DNA from 2 places in the Micrococcus lylae genome. Region 2 is predicted to be linked to the other one. Evidence: predicted binding sites of a transcription regulator. Region 2 holds the regulator's gene; the other holds the start of a gene.

Region 1 (7,202 bases), on a different contig from region 2:
ACGCCTCCAGCGGCAGACGGCCCAGGCGGTACTGGTCCACGAGCATCGGGAAGTCGCGCTCGGGCAGGCAGTCGCCGTACCAGGAGGACTTCAGGGCGCCGCCGCGGCCGAAGACCTCGAGCAGGGGCAGCTCGATCTTCATCTCCGGGGTCGGCACGCCCACGAGCACCACGCGGCCGGCGAGGTCGCGGGCGTAGAAGGCCTGCTCGTAGGTCTCCGGGCGGCCCACGGCCTCGATGACCACGTCCGCGCCGACGCCGCCGGTGGCCTCACGGATCGCCTCGACGGCGTCCTGCTCCTTCGAGTTCACGGTGACGGTGGCCCCGAGCTCCTCGGCCTTCGCCAGCTTCTTCGGGTCGATGTCCACGGCCACGATCGTGGTGGCGCCGGCCAGCTTCGCGCCGGCCACCGCGGCCACGCCGACGCCGCCGCAGCCGATGACGGCCACGGACTCGCCGCGCTTGACCTCGCCGGTGTTCACGGCGGCGCCGATGCCGGCCATGACGCCGCAGCCCAGCAGCCCGACGGCGGCCTGCTCGTCCACCGAGTCCACGCCGTCCACCCTGGTGCACTGGCCGGAGTGGACCAGGGTCTTCTCGGCGAAGGCGCCGATGCCCAGGGCAGGCTCCAGCTCGGTGCCGTCCTCCAGGGTCATCTTCTGCTCGGCGTTGAAGGTGGAGAAGCAGTACTTCAGGTCCCCCTTCTTGCAGGCGCGGCACTCGCCGCAGACGGCACGCCAGTTCAGGATGACGGTGTCCCCGACCTCGACGTTCGTCACGCCCTCGCCGACGGCGGAGACCACGCCGGTGGCCTCGTGGCCGAGCAGATAGGGGTAGTCGTCTCCGATGCCGCCCTCGACGTAGTGCAGGTCCGTGTGGCAGACGCCGCAGGTCTTGATGTCCACGACGGCCTCGCCCGGACCCGGGTCCGGGACCACGATGGTGGTCAGCTCGACGGGGGCGTCCTTCGACCGTGCGATGACGGCCTTCACCTTCTGGGGCACGTGGGCTCCTCTCCTGTGGGGTGCACGGGCGGACAGTTGCGGTGCGTGTGTGCCGGTCCGGGGCCCGCGGGCCTTCGGGCCCGCAGTGTGGTCGGAGCGGCGCCACGCCGGTGGGGCGTCCTCCCGCGTCGGTCCCTCCATCCCATCACAGGGTCGGCGGCGGATGCACGGGTCACAGGTCCGGTGGGGCCGGCGCGCAGCACGCGTGGCGTGTGGCGCCGTCGCCCGGGACGGGGAAGACTTGATGCGGCAGACGAGTGCGCTGTGACCGGAGGCCGAGCAGACGAGTGCGCTGTGACCGGAGGCCGAGCAGACGAGGGGAAGGACCGTTGAGATGTGTGGCCGCTACGTGATGGCCCGTGCGACCGGGGACCTGGTGGCCCGGGGCGGTGCCGAGCCGGATGAGGAGCTGGTGCTCCGGGAGAACTGGAACGTCGCCCCGACGGCCGAGGTGCCGATCCTGGTGGCGCATGCGGGGAACGCCGGGGCGGGTGACGGCGACGCCGCGGTGACGCGGCGGATCCATGTGGCCCGCTGGGGCCTGGTGCCGCCGTGGGCGAAGGAGCTGTCCGTGGGCTCGCGTGCGTTCAACGCCCGCTCCGAGACGGTGGCGCAGAAGCCGACGTTCCGGGCGGCCGTGCGTGCCCGCCGCTGCGCCGTGCCCGTGGAAGGCTACTACGAGTGGAAGGCCCCCGACCCCGGGCAGAAGGGCGCCGACGGGAAGGCGGCGAAGAAGCAGCCGTTCTACGTGCACCCCGCCGGAGCCGGTGACGGCGAGGGGCCCGTCATCTGGTTCGCCGGCCTCTACGAGTGGTGGAAGGACCCGGAGGCCCAGGCCCGCGGCGAGGACCCGTGGGTGCTCTCCTGCTCCATCCTCACCTGCGCCTCCCCGGACCCGGAGGACGACGACGGCACCCTCGCCTCCCTGGGGCGCCTGCACGACCGTCTGCCCGTCCCCCTGGACGAGTCCCTGATGGCTGACTGGCTCGAGCCGGTGAAGCTCGGCTCCGCCGAGGAGGCGGAGGACCTCGTCGGGCGCGTGGTGGAGCACGCCGAGTCCGTGGCGCGCGGCTGGCGGCTGCGCCCCGTCGGCACCGCCGTGGGCAACGTGCGGAACAACGGGCCGGAGCTGATCCGGCCGCAGGGCGGGGTGCAGGAACCCCTTGTCTGAGCGGCACGCGCAGGAGCCGGCCCGGGGGCAGGCCGGGCACGAGGAGACGGGGCCCGCGGACGATGTCGCCGTGCCCCGCCCTGCCGGAGCGAGGCCGTCCGGGGACGTGACGGCGCAGACCGAGGCGACGGCGCCGCCGTCGGGCCTGGAGCAGCACCAGGTGTGGCTGTACCTGGGCGCGGCCGTGCTCGGCGGAGCCCTGGGCCTGGCGCTGCCGGGTGTGTCAGCGGTGACCGGTGTGCTGCTGTGGCCGCTGCTGGCGGCGCTGCTGTTCGCGACCTTCGTCCAGACCCCGCTGCAGCGGCTGCGTGAGGCCGGCTGGGACGGCCCCTGGCTCGGCACCGTGCTGGTGGCCAACGGGCTGGTGATGCCGGTGTTCGCCCTGTGCCTGGTGGCCGGGGTGGAGGTGTTCGGCAGAGTGCTCGTGGGCTCCGAGGCCCAGGTGACCGCCCTGGCGCTGGGACTGCTGCTGGTGCTCGCGGTGCCGTGCACGGACTGGTTCCTGACCTTCTCCTACCTGTCCTGGGGAGACCGGGCCGCGGCCGTGGTCATCACCCCCGTGAACCTGGTGCTGCAGCTGGTGAGCCTGCCCGTGTGGGTGTGGCTGTTCACGGTGCTGTGGGGAGGCATCGGCGCGGGCGTCGGAGGCGCCGGAGGGGGACTGCCGGGCCTCGGGGCGGCGCTGCTGAGCCCGGGCGTGACCGCCGGGGCCGTGCTGGTGGTGCTGGTGCCGCTCGGAGCCGCCGCGTTCTTCGAGCGGTCGCTGCAGCGCTCGCCGGTGGGCGAGGCGCGGCGCGCGCGGCTGGCCCGCTGGCCGATCCCGCTGCTGACCGCCGTGGTCTTCCTCGTGGCCGCCGGCAGTGCGCCGGCGGTGGCCGAGGCGTCCGGCGTGCTCTGGGTCGGCGCGCTGGTGTGCGTGGTCTACCTCGGCGGCGCGGTGCTGGCCGGGACCGTGGCCGGGGACATCGCCGGACTGCCGCGCCCACAGCGCCGCACCCTCGTGTGCACGCTCGGCACGAGGAACTCGTTCGTGGTGCTGCCGATCGCCGTGGCGCTGCCGGCCGGCTGGGAACTGGCCGGTGCGGCGATCGTGACGCAGTCGCTCGTCGAGCTGCTCGGCATGGGTCTGGTCAGCCGCTGGATGGCGGCCCGCGCGGTGCGGGGAGAGGAGGCGGCGCCGGCGCTGTGAGCAACGGCTCGGTCCCGGTCGGCTGGGCGCGGCTCGGTCCCGGTCGGCTGGGCGCGGCTCGGTCCCGGTCGGCTGGGCGCGGCTCGGTCCCGGTCGGCAGGGCGCGGCCCCCGTCCCCGCGAGGAGGGGACGGGGGCCGTCGTCGTGGCGGGACGCGCGTCAGCGCGCGGCGAGGATCAGCGCACGGTGAAGTCGATCGACTCGGTGTGGCGCTCGCCGTTGAGGTCCGTCACGGTGACCTCGGCGGTGTGCTCGCCGGCGGCCAGGTCCGACGGCAGCGGCAGGCGCCACAGGTGCATGGTGCGGTCGGCGAGGGAGCCGCCGTGCACCAGCTGCTCCTGGGCCGCAGTCGGGTCCGAGTACTCGGCGCCCACGCGGACCTCCTCGCCGTCCATCTCCTGGGTGCGGGTCGCGGGGACCGGTTCAGCTCCGTCCACGCTGACCTCGACCCGGGTGCCGGTGGCGCCCATGAACACGTTGGCGGTCAGCCAGGTTCCGGCCAGGTCCTCGGCGGCCACGGTGTGCGGGTCCGCCAGCGGCTTGGCGCCGCCCTTCTTGGCGTGGTCCTGGTTGGCCTCGAACCACTCGCGGTAGGCCGGGGTGTTCAGGCCGAGGCTCATCTGGTCGGAGCCGTCGTCACCGCGGACGGTGAAGCGGGAGGCGATGCCCTCGGCGGTCAGGTCCAGGGTGACCACGCCGGGCAGGGCGCCGTCGCGCTGGGCGGCCAGCGGGTACCGGTCCCCGTCCACGAGGCGTCCGGAGTACCAGTCGCCGGAGATCGCGCCGGCCACCAGGTGGTCGAACGGCAGCCCGTCGATGCCGAACAGGTCCTTCCACCCGGCCACGAGGTCGCCGGCGCGCAGGTTCTCGGTGGAGTGGGTGTGGCCGCCGACCGTGATGACCTCACGGCCCTCGAGCAGCTCGTAGATCTCGGGCACCTGGTCGATCGAGTGGGTGGCCGAGGTGCTGTCCGCGAAGGACATCAGCGGCACGTGGGTGCCCAGCACGATCTTCTTGTCCTTCGGGGTCACGGCGATGTCCTGGCGCAGCCACTCCATCTGGCGCTCGTCGATCGAGCCGTTGTAGCCGCTGGAGTCTGCGAGCGGGTACTCCACGGAGGACAGGGCGATCACGTGGGCGTCCCCGACGTCGTAGGAGTAGTACTCGGGCCCGAGGGCGGCGCGGAAGCTGTCGAAGGCGTGCTCGGAGTCCGGGGTGTCGAAGTCCAGGTCGTGGTTGCCGGGCAGGAACCAGGCCGGGCCGTTGAGCATGGAGGACAGCTCGCGTGTCTGCGGGTACAGGTCCGGGCGGTCTCCCACGATGTCGCCGATGAACAGGATGCCGCAGTCCGTGTAGTCGGTGCGCTCGGCCAGGTCCGCGAACGCGCCGGAGCGGGCGTACTCCACCTCCTGCTCGGTGTAGGTCTGGACGTCGCCGCCGATCAGGCAGCGCTGGTCCTCCTCGGCCATGCGCTCGTCCGCCACCACCGGGAAGTTCACGGCGGCCGGGAGCTCGCCGGTCGGGGCGATGCCGCCGTGCTCCAGCTCCGGGGAGCCGTCCGGCAGGTGGTGGTAGTGGAACTGCGGGACGTTGTCCGCGTCCACCGGAACGCGGTAGCCGGTCGGCTGGGTGACGAAGACCGTCATGTTGTCCCGGACGGGCAGCTCGTAGCGGCCGTGCTTGTCCGTGAGGACGACGTCCTCGCCGTTGGAGACGCGCACACCGGCCAGGCCCTTCTCCGAGGGGTGGCGGCGGGAGTCGCGGTCCGCGTCCACGAAGACGCGGCCGGTGAGCACGTTCGGGTCCTTCGGGCGGGAGTCGTGCGGGGTGCGGCGCACGTCCACCTGACCGCGGTAGGCGTCACGGTCCCAGTCGAACTCCTCCGGGGTGCCGGGGTGGTGCGGGTGCTTCGGCCCCTTGCCCGGGTGCTCCGGGTGGACCGGGTGCGGGTGCTTCGGCCCCTTGCCCGGGTGCTCCGGGTGGACCGGGTGCGGGTGCTTCGGCCCCTTGCCGGGGTGCTCCGGGTGGACCGGGTGCGGGTGCTTCGGCCCCTTGCCCGGGTGCTCCGGGTGGACCGGGTGCGGGTGCTTCGGCCCCTTGCCCGGGTGCTCCGGGTGGACCGGGTGCGGGTGCTTCGGCCCCTTGCCGGGGTGCTCCGGGTGGACCGGGTGCGGGCGGTGCTGCGGGGAGGAGGCCGGAGCGGCCGCAGCGCCGGCGGACTCGCTCTCGGCGCCGGCGGACGGGGCGATGACGGCTGCGGAGAGCAGGCCGCCGGTCAGGGTCAGGGCGAGGGCTCCGGCGCCGAGGCGGCGGACGCAGGCGGTGGTCTTCACGATGTACCTCTGTTCTGCGGTTCTGTCGTCGGGGACAGCCCCGGGGCATGCGCCGTGAAGCGCGCCGTTCCCTCCGGCGTGCCCCCGCACGCCCCGGCGCGGCATCGAGCCTGACAGCACGGTGTGACGTGCCGGTGACGGCCGGATGAAGGGCACCGCACCGGACCCCGACGCCCCAGTGACGCTTATCGTGTCCGGCCGCCTCCGTAGCTTCGGGGAAGCGATTCGAACACATGTTCGAGTAGCGTGGTGGGTGCGGCCTTCCCAGCGCTTCCCGTCCAGGGCCCCTCGGGGCCTGCCGCTCCCACCGCCCGACGGCATCCCGCCGTCGGGTCCGCACAGGCCGGTCCGCCGGCAGAACCGAGCAGGGAATCAGGGAGAAGACCATGGGAATCTTCACGCAGTCCGTCGCCGTGGAGTGCGCGCAGGACGGCACGCCGCACCGGCTCCGCTGGAACGGTCGGGACTACGCGCTCGCCGAGCGTCCGGTGCGCTGGTACGAGCGCCGCCGCTGGTGGGCCGAGGAGCACCGGGCCGAGAAGGGCCGTGGCGCCGGCCTCGTGGACCACGAGATCTGGCGCCTCCAGGTCCGGCTCGCCCGTGCCGGCAACGCCCCGCTGCAGACCGTGGACGTCGCCCATCACCTGGACTCCGGCCGCTGGCGTCTGATCCGCATCCACGGCGGGGTCTGCCTGCCCCTCGTGGCCACCGCCTAGCCCGCACCTGTCCGCCGCACCGTGAGGTGCGGGCCTTCGCCCGCCCGTCCTTCCCGACGCCGGCCCCTTCCCTCCGTCGTCCGCCTCACCCACGCCTGTCCGCGCTTCCCGTCGCGCTCTGTCCGTGCTTCCCGCCGCCCGGTCCGTCCGCCGTCATCGGGCGGTGCCGGTTCCGTCGAACAGGAGTGTCAGCATGACCGAGACCGCCGAGCCCTTCGCCCACCTGCAGGTCGCCAGCGCCTTCAGCGCGCACTACGGAGCGTCCTGGCCCGCCGAACTCGTCGCCGCCGCGGCTGCCGACGGGCAGCGCCTGCTCGCCTGCACCGACCGCGACGGCCTCTACGGCATGGCCAAGCACGTCTCCGCGTGCAGGGAGCACGGGATCGCCCCGATCGTCGGCGTGGACCTCGCCGTCACCTGGGCAGACCTGCCGCCGGGGGAGCGGCCGGGGACGCAGGAGCCGGGGGCCGAAGCCGGCCGCGTGGTGATCCTGGCCCGCGGCGGCTGCGGGGGCTCCGGGTACGCTGCGCTGTGCCGGGTGGTCTCGGCGGCGCACGCCCGCACCACGGGCGGCGCCGGCGGCGGTGCCCCGGTGCTCACGGTCGCCGAGCTGGCCGCGGCCGCCGCCGGACCGGTGCCCACCGCGGCGGACCCGAAGAACCCGCCGACGCCCGAGCTGTTCGTCCTGCTCGGCCCGGACTCGGACGTCGGCCGGCACCTGGCCCGCCGCCGCTGGAACGCCGGCCTGCAGGGGCTGCGCCGCTGGAAGGCCGCTCTGCCCGCCCGCAGC
Region 2 (7,202 bases):
TGGTGCGGGTGACGACCAGGCGCGGTCGGCCCTCGAGCAGGGTGAGGGCCGGCTCGGTGCCGGCGAGGGCGAACTCGGCGTAGGCCTCGTCCACCACGACCATGGCGGCCGGGCCGCCCGCGGCCCCGACCTCCTCCGTGGCGTCGTAGACGGCGCGGATGGTGTCCAGGGACAGCGCGGTGCCGGTCGGGTTGTTCGGGGACGCCAGGAACACGAGGTTCGGGCGGTGGCCGCGGATGCAGGCCGCGGCGTGCTCGGCGGAGAGCGTGTAGTCCGCGGCGCGGCCGCCGTCGATGAACTCGGTGTCCGTGCCGGAGGCCAGCAGCGGATACATGGAGTAGGAGGGCAGGAAGCTCAGCACGGAGCGGCCCGGGCCGCCGAAGGCCTGCAGGATCTGCTGGAGGACCTCATTGGAGCCGTTGGCCGCCCAGAGGTGCTCCGGGGTGAGGCCGTGGCCGAGGTAGTCCGCCAGACGCTCGCGCAGCTCCACGAACTCACGGTCCGGGTAGCGGTTGAGACCGCCGGCGACCCGGGCGACCGACTGCACGATGGCGTCGGCCACGATCGGAGGCACCGGATGCGTGTTCTCGTTGGTGTTCAGCGCGACGGTGACGTCCAGCTGGGGCGCACCGTAAGGACTCTGCCCCTTCAGGGACTCGCGGAGCGGGAGGGCGTCCAGATCGGTCATGGCGATCAGTCTAGGAACCGCCGCCGCCGGCGGCCGCCGCGTGACGCCCGAGGGCGCGGGCAGCGACAGAGGGGGAAGCACGCCGGGCGGCGGCGGGGTCTGGAGCAGGCCTGTGATCAGCCGGGAGCCGCGGGATCGTTCCCGCGCAAGAGGAGGACATGAAGGGATCGGGGGGCACGACGTGCAGGGATCCAGCCGGGGCAGTCGGCCATGGCCGGCACGGGCGGGTCAGTCGGCCATGGCCGGCACGAACGGGTCAGTCGACCATGGCCGGCACGAAGAGGTCGTCGCCGGTCTCGAGGGTGCGGCCCTCGAGGCCGTTGAGCTCGGTGATGCGTTCCATGGTGGCGAAGCGGTCGGCCGCCGGATCCACACGGCCGGCGATGTCCCACAGGTTGTCACCGGGCATCACGGTGACCTTCTCCAGCTCCGCGCCGGCCTGATTGGAGGACACGGCCGCCGGGGACAGGGTGATGGACAGGGCCGTGGCTGCCAGAGCGGTGAGCACGGCCGCGAGCACCATCACGGGCAGGCCGCGCAGGACGAAGCGGCCGCGGCGGTTCAGCCGCCAGTCGGCAGCCTGGACGGTGCCGGTGCGGGTGACGGAGCGGGGGCGAGCGTTCATGGTGCTGCCTTGCCTTTCCACCTGCCGAGCAGGCTGTTCGAACATCCGTTCGATCTGTTCGAACACTTTTCTAGCACACGCCTTCGAGACACGCCATGCCGAGTTCGAACATATCTTTGAACCGGTCGGTCTCCTGGGCTACGGTCGAGCCACGGGTTCCACCCATGGACGACCCTCTCCAGGTGACGCCGGACAGCAGACCACGAGGGGCGGACACGATAGGGAACACCGCCGACGCCGCCGAGCAGGAACGGACCGCCATGGCCACTCCTCAGCCCCCTGAGCACCCCACCGGGACGCCGCAGACCCTCACGCCGCGCCAGCGCGCGATCGTGGAGACTATCCGCGCGTCCATCGCCGAGCACGGCTACCCGCCGTCCATGCGCGAGATCGGCGACGCCGCCGGCCTGGGCTCACTCTCCTCCGTGAAGCACCAGCTCACCCGCCTCGAACAGTTCGGCTACCTGCGCCGCCACCCGGGCCGCCCCCGTGCCCTCGAGGTGCTGCGGGACGAGGACGGGACACTCCTGGCCGCCTCCGGTGAGGCCGCCGGTGAGGCCGCAGCCGGCGCGACGTCCGCCGACGGCGACGCCGTGGTCTCGGCGCTGCCCACATGGCACACCGGCACGGAGGAGGGAGACTCCGTCCCCGTGCCGTGGGTCGGCCGCATCGCCGCCGGTGGGCCGATCCTCGCCGACCAGCAGGTCGAGGACGTCATGGCACTGCCTCGCCGCCTCACCGGCGAGGGCGAGCTGTTCATGCTCAAGGTCTCCGGCGACTCGATGGTGGACGCCGCCATCTGCGACGGCGACTGGGTGGTGGTCCGCCGCCAGAACACCGCCGTGAACGGGGACATCGTCGCCGCCCTGCTGGACGACGAGGCCACCGTGAAGACCTTCCGTCAGCGCGACGGCCACACCTGGCTGCTGCCGCAGAACACCGCCTACGAGCCGATCCTGGGAGACCACGCCACGATCATGGGCCGCGTCGTCACCGTGCTCCGCGCCCTCTGAGCCGCACCGCCCGGCGCCACGAAGCCTCTCACCCGGAATCCGGGTGAGGGGCTTCGTGCAGGTGAGGAGCCGTCGTCGGGAAGGCGGCGTCAGCCGTCCTGATCCACGGACGCGGCGAGGCGGCCGAGGACGCCTTCCACCACCGTCGGGTCCGTGGTGCGCCAGAAGTCCGGCAGGGCCGAGGCGAGGAAGCCGCCGTAGCGGGCGGTGGCCAGACGGGAGTCGAGCACGGCCACCACGCCCCTGTCCTGCACGGAGCGGATGAGACGGCCGGCGCCCTGGGCCAGGCGGATGGCGGCGTGGGTGGCGGAGACCGCCATGAACCCGTTGCCGCCGTGGCTGCTGATCGCACGGGTGCGGGCCAGGGAGAGCGGGTCGTCCGGACGTGGGAACGGGATGCGGTCGATCACCACCAGGCGCAGCGAAGGGCCCGGGACGTCCACGCCCTGCCAGAGGCTCATGGTGCCGAACAGGCAGGTGTCCGGCTCCTCGGCGAACTGCTTGACCAGCGCGGAGAGGGTGGCGTCGCCCTGGCAGAGGATCTCGATGTCCTTCCCGCACCGGCGGCGCATGGCCTCGGCGGCGTCCTCGGCGGCCCGGCGGGAGGAGAACAGGCCCAGCGCCCCGCCGCGGGAGGCGGTGATGAGCCGCTCGAGCTCGTCCAGGGACTCCTCGGAGGCGAAGCGGCCCGGCTTGGGAAGGTGGCGGGCCACGTAGAGCACCCCCTGCCGCGGATAGTCGAAGGGACTGCCGACGTCCGCGACCGTGAACCTCGGCGCGTCCGGTCCGGCCAGGCCCACGTCCCCGGCCACGGAGTCGAAGCGGCGCTCGCCCGTGCCCACGGTCAGGGTGGCGGAGGTGAGCACAGTAGTGGCGGCGCCGAACAGCCCCTCGCGCAGCTTGCCGGCCACCGAGAGCGGGGCCACGTAGAGCTGGGGCGGGTCCTCCTCGTTGCCGGGCTGCCAGCCGACTCCGGGCTCGAAGTGGCCGGGACGGGTGGCCCAGACGACCTCCGGGAAGTCGGCCTCGGGCCGTGCGGCGAGCATCCGCTCGGTCACCTCGAGCACGTCCAGAGCGCGGGCCCGGGCCATCTGACGGCCGCCGTCGGTCTCGGTCTCCTTGCCGGTGCCGAGGTCGGACAGGCACTGCCGGACGGCGGCGAGCACGGCGTTGAGCGCGGTCTCCTGCGCGTCGTCCAGGCCGGTGGCCAGCAGCCCGGAGGGGCAGGGGGTGAAGGCGGCGTCCAGGCTCGCTGCGGCCGCGACGAGGTCCTCCACGGCCACGGTGCCGTGGCGGCGCAACGACGTGGCCGCTCCCAGCACGATCGAGCCGGACAGCTGCCCGGTGACCGCGCCGGTGACCCGGTCCTGCAGCTCATGGGCCTCGTCCACGATCACCGCCGAGTACTCCGGCAGCACGGCCAGGCCCTCGAACGCGGAGATCGCGAGCATCGCGTGGTTGGTGACCACCACGTCCGCGTCGGCGGCGTTGGCGCGGGCGCGCTCGGAGAAGCATTCTTCGGCCACGGGGCATTTGGAGGCGCCGAGGCAGTCGGTCGCGGAGACCGAGACCTGCCGCCAGGCGCGGTCCGTGACGGGGACCTCGAGGTCGTCCCGGTCGCCGGTCTCCGTCTGCTCGGCCCACGTGCGCAGGTACACGACCTCGCGCCCGAGGGAGGTGGTGGGACCGGACTCGTCATCCGCCTCGGTGGAGAGCATGCCGCCGTCGTCCGCCACGGTGAAGAGGGTCTCGGCGTCCTCGTCCCCGGGGTAGCCGCCGTCCACCTTGTGTCGGCACAGGTAGTTGGAACGGCCCTTCACCAGGGCCACCACCGGCTCGCGCGGGAGCTCGTCCCTGAGGGCCTCGATCAGCCGGGGCGCGTCCCGGCGCATGATCTGCGCCTGGAGGGCGAGGGTCGCGGTGGCCACCACCACGGGGTCCTCCTGCTCCATGGCGTGCTGCAGCGCCGGGATGAGGTAGGCCAGCGACTTGCCGGTGCCGGTGCCGGCCTGCACCAGCAGGTGCCGCCGGGACTCCAGGGACCGAGCGACCTGCAGGACCATCTCCCGCTGGCCCTCGCGATGCTGGCCGCCGGTGGCCTCCACGGCGGCGTCCAGCAGCGCGAGGGCCTCGCGCTCGCGGTCCGTGCGCGGGGTGCTCTGCTGCGTCCCCATCAGTCCTGCCGGTCCACGCGGTAGGCCTCGATCTCCCCGGCCACATCCGGCCGGACGAGCACGTGCATGCGGGTGCCGCCCTCCTCATAGGTCTCGGAGAGGATCTCCGCGTCCGGGGAGTGCAGGCGGGAGACGAGCTCGCCGTGGGTGAAGGGGATGAGCACCTCCATGGGCACGTTCGGCCGCGGGATGGTGTCCGCGATCAGCTGCTCCAGCGCCTCGATGCCCTCGCCGGTGCGTGCGGAGACCACCGCGGTGTGCGGCTCCTTGGCGCGGATGCGGGCGATCACGGCCGGATCTGCCGCGTCCGCCTTGTTCAGGACGATGATCTCCGGGATCTTCTGCGCGTCCACCTCGGCGAGCACCCCGCGCACGGCGGCGATCTGCCCTTCCGGGTCCGGGTGGGCGGCGTCCACCACATGGAGGATCACGTCCGAGTCCGTGACCTCCTCCAGGGTGGAGCGGAAGGCCTCCACCAGCTGGGTGGGCAGGTTGCGCACGAAGCCCACGGTGTCCGAGAGGGTGTAGCCGATCCCGTCCGGGGTGACCGCCTTGCGGACGGTCGGGTCCAGGGTGGCGAACAGGGCGTTCTCCACGAGCACGCCCGCCTTGGTGAGGCGGTTGAGCAGGGAGGACTTGCCGGCGTTGGTGTAGCCGGCGATCGCCACCGAGGGCACCCTGTTGCGGCGGCGGTTGGCGCGCTTGGCCTCGCGGGCCGGCTTCATGCCCGCGATGTCCTTCTTCAGCTTGGCCATCCGGGTGCGGATGCGTCGGCGGTCCAGCTCGATCTTGGTCTCGCCGGGGCCGCGGGAGCCGATGCCCTCGCCGCCGGCGGCGCGGCCGCCGGCCTGGCGGGACATGGACTCTCCCCAGCCGCGCAGGCGCGGCATCAGGTACTCGAGCTGGGCCAGCTCCACCTGGGCGCGGCCCTCGCGCGACTTCGCGTGCTGGGCGAAGATGTCCAGGATCAGGGCGGTGCGGTCGATGACCTTCACGCGCACCAGGTCCTCGAGCGCACGGCGCTGGGACGGGGCGATCTCGGAGTCCACCACCACGGTGTCCGCGCCGGTCATGGCGACGATCTCCCGCAGCTCCTGGGCCTTGCCCTTGCCCAGGTAGGTGGCCGGGTCCGGGGTGTGGCGGCGCTGGATGACGCCGTCCAGGACCTCGGAGCCGGCGGTCTCGGCGAGCGCGGCGAGCTCGCGCAGCGAGTTCTCGGCGTCCTCGGCGGTGCCCTCGCTCCAGACGCCGGCGAGCACCACGCGTTCCAGGCGGAGCTGGCGGTACTCGACCTCGGACATGTCCTCGAGCTCGGTGGACAGCCCGGCGACGCGGCGCAGGGCGTTGCGCTCGGCGAGCTCGTCCTGGTCGCCGTCGTAGCCGGTGTGCCCATGGCCGCCGTCGTCGAGCGCGAGCGCCCGGCCGGACAGGGCGGAGCCACGCTCTGCCGGGCCGTCCTCGGCGGCGAGGTCGGCGGCCGCCGGCGAGCGGCCGTCGTCGTGGGTCTGGTCCTGAGCGCCGCCGTGGGTGGCGAGGATGCGGTCGATGACGGCCTGGATGTCGTCATCCCCCGGCTGCTGGGGGTCGACGTCCGGGGTGTGGCTGTTCTTCTGGGTCATGGTCTCCTCTGGGCCGGCCGGGGCGGCGGCTTCGGTGCCGCGCGGGCGCCGGCGGGCCCGGGTCTCAAGCGTAGTGGGTGGTCTCTGCGGTGGACCGCCGGAGCGACAGGCTGTGGAAGCGGCGCACCCTGTGCAGGAGGAGATTGACGACGACGGACGGTCGCCTACTCCTGCTCGGGCATGCGGGGGTTCCTGGTCGCCTCCGTGAGCCGCGGCACGCGGGGCGCGCGCACGGGCGGCACCGGGTGGGTGCGGACGGGGCGGAGCTGTCGGCGAGCGGTGCTCGAGCCGTGGGCTCAGACGTACATCAGGAACATGCAGGACAGCATACCGATCCGGCGCCTGGTGTGCACGGGGCGCCCGTTCGCCGGCCGCTCTGTCCGCGGACGGGTCCCGGTGGGGCGCCGAGGCCGCCAGGGCTGTGGACGGGGCGCCGGTACGATCGTGGCCGTGACCAGCAGCGCCCACTACTTCTCCGCAGACCCCGGCACCCCCGAACGCCGCCGCACGATCAGCGTCGAGCTGGCCGGGCGGCAGGTGCGCGTGCAGACCGCGAACGGGGTCTTCTCCCCCGAGGGGATCGACAAGGGCACCGGCGCCCTGCTGTCGGTGGTGCCGCAGCCGCCGGCGGAGGGATCGTTCCTGGACGTGGGCGCCGGCTGGGGTCCGATCGCCCTGAGCATGGCGCTGCAGTCCCCGGCCGCGACGGTGACGGCGGTGGAGGTCAACGAGCGCTCGTTGGCGCTGTGCCGGGACAACGCCGCCGCCGTGGGCGCGGGCAACGTGACGGCGGTGCGTCCGGAGGAGGTGGCCGAGGATGCCGGCTTCGACCTGATCTGGTCCAATCCGCCGATCCGCATCGGCAAGCCGGCTCTGCATGCGCTGCTGCAGCGGTGGCTGCCGGCGCTGAACCCGGGCGGGCAGGCGTGGCTGGTGGTGCAGAAGAACCTCGGGGCGGACTCGCTGCTGCCGTGGATCCGCACGATGCTCCAGCAGCGGGCGCCCAGCGAGTTCACCGCCGAGCGCGCGGACAGCGTGAAGGGCTTCCGGATCCTGAAGGTGAGCAGGAAGAGCTGATCGCCG

The links. The regulator LexA, encoded in region 2, represses DNA repair genes until DNA is damaged. The targets are predictions, from matches to a motif close to TCGAACANNTGTTCGA.
Region 1: FM125_RS01850 (DUF6504 family protein) is a predicted target of LexA. The motif match lies at 5,922-5,937, and genes of this name have one in related genera.

The regions. Positions count from the first base shown of each region.
Region 1 is NZ_FUKP01000012.1:68,800-76,001, reverse strand. It holds gene FM125_RS01870 (S-(hydroxymethyl)mycothiol dehydrogenase) at 1-1,003, opposite strand, end outside; gene FM125_RS01865 (SOS response-associated peptidase) at 1,338-2,174, shown strand; gene FM125_RS01860 (arsenic resistance protein) at 2,281-3,363, shown strand; gene FM125_RS01855 (calcineurin-like phosphoesterase C-terminal domain-containing protein) at 3,540-5,696, opposite strand; gene FM125_RS01850 (DUF6504 family protein) at 6,083-6,412, shown strand; gene FM125_RS01845 (DNA polymerase III subunit alpha) at 6,606-7,202, shown strand, end outside.
Region 2 is NZ_FUKP01000035.1:8,549-15,750, reverse strand. It holds gene FM125_RS05185 (histidinol-phosphate transaminase) at 1-688, opposite strand, end outside; gene FM125_RS05180 (LysM peptidoglycan-binding domain-containing protein) at 945-1,313, opposite strand; gene lexA (transcriptional repressor LexA) at 1,574-2,326, shown strand; gene FM125_RS05165 (ATP-dependent DNA helicase) at 2,416-4,500, opposite strand; gene hflX (GTPase HflX) at 4,500-6,119, opposite strand; gene FM125_RS05155 (class I SAM-dependent methyltransferase) at 6,561-7,196, shown strand.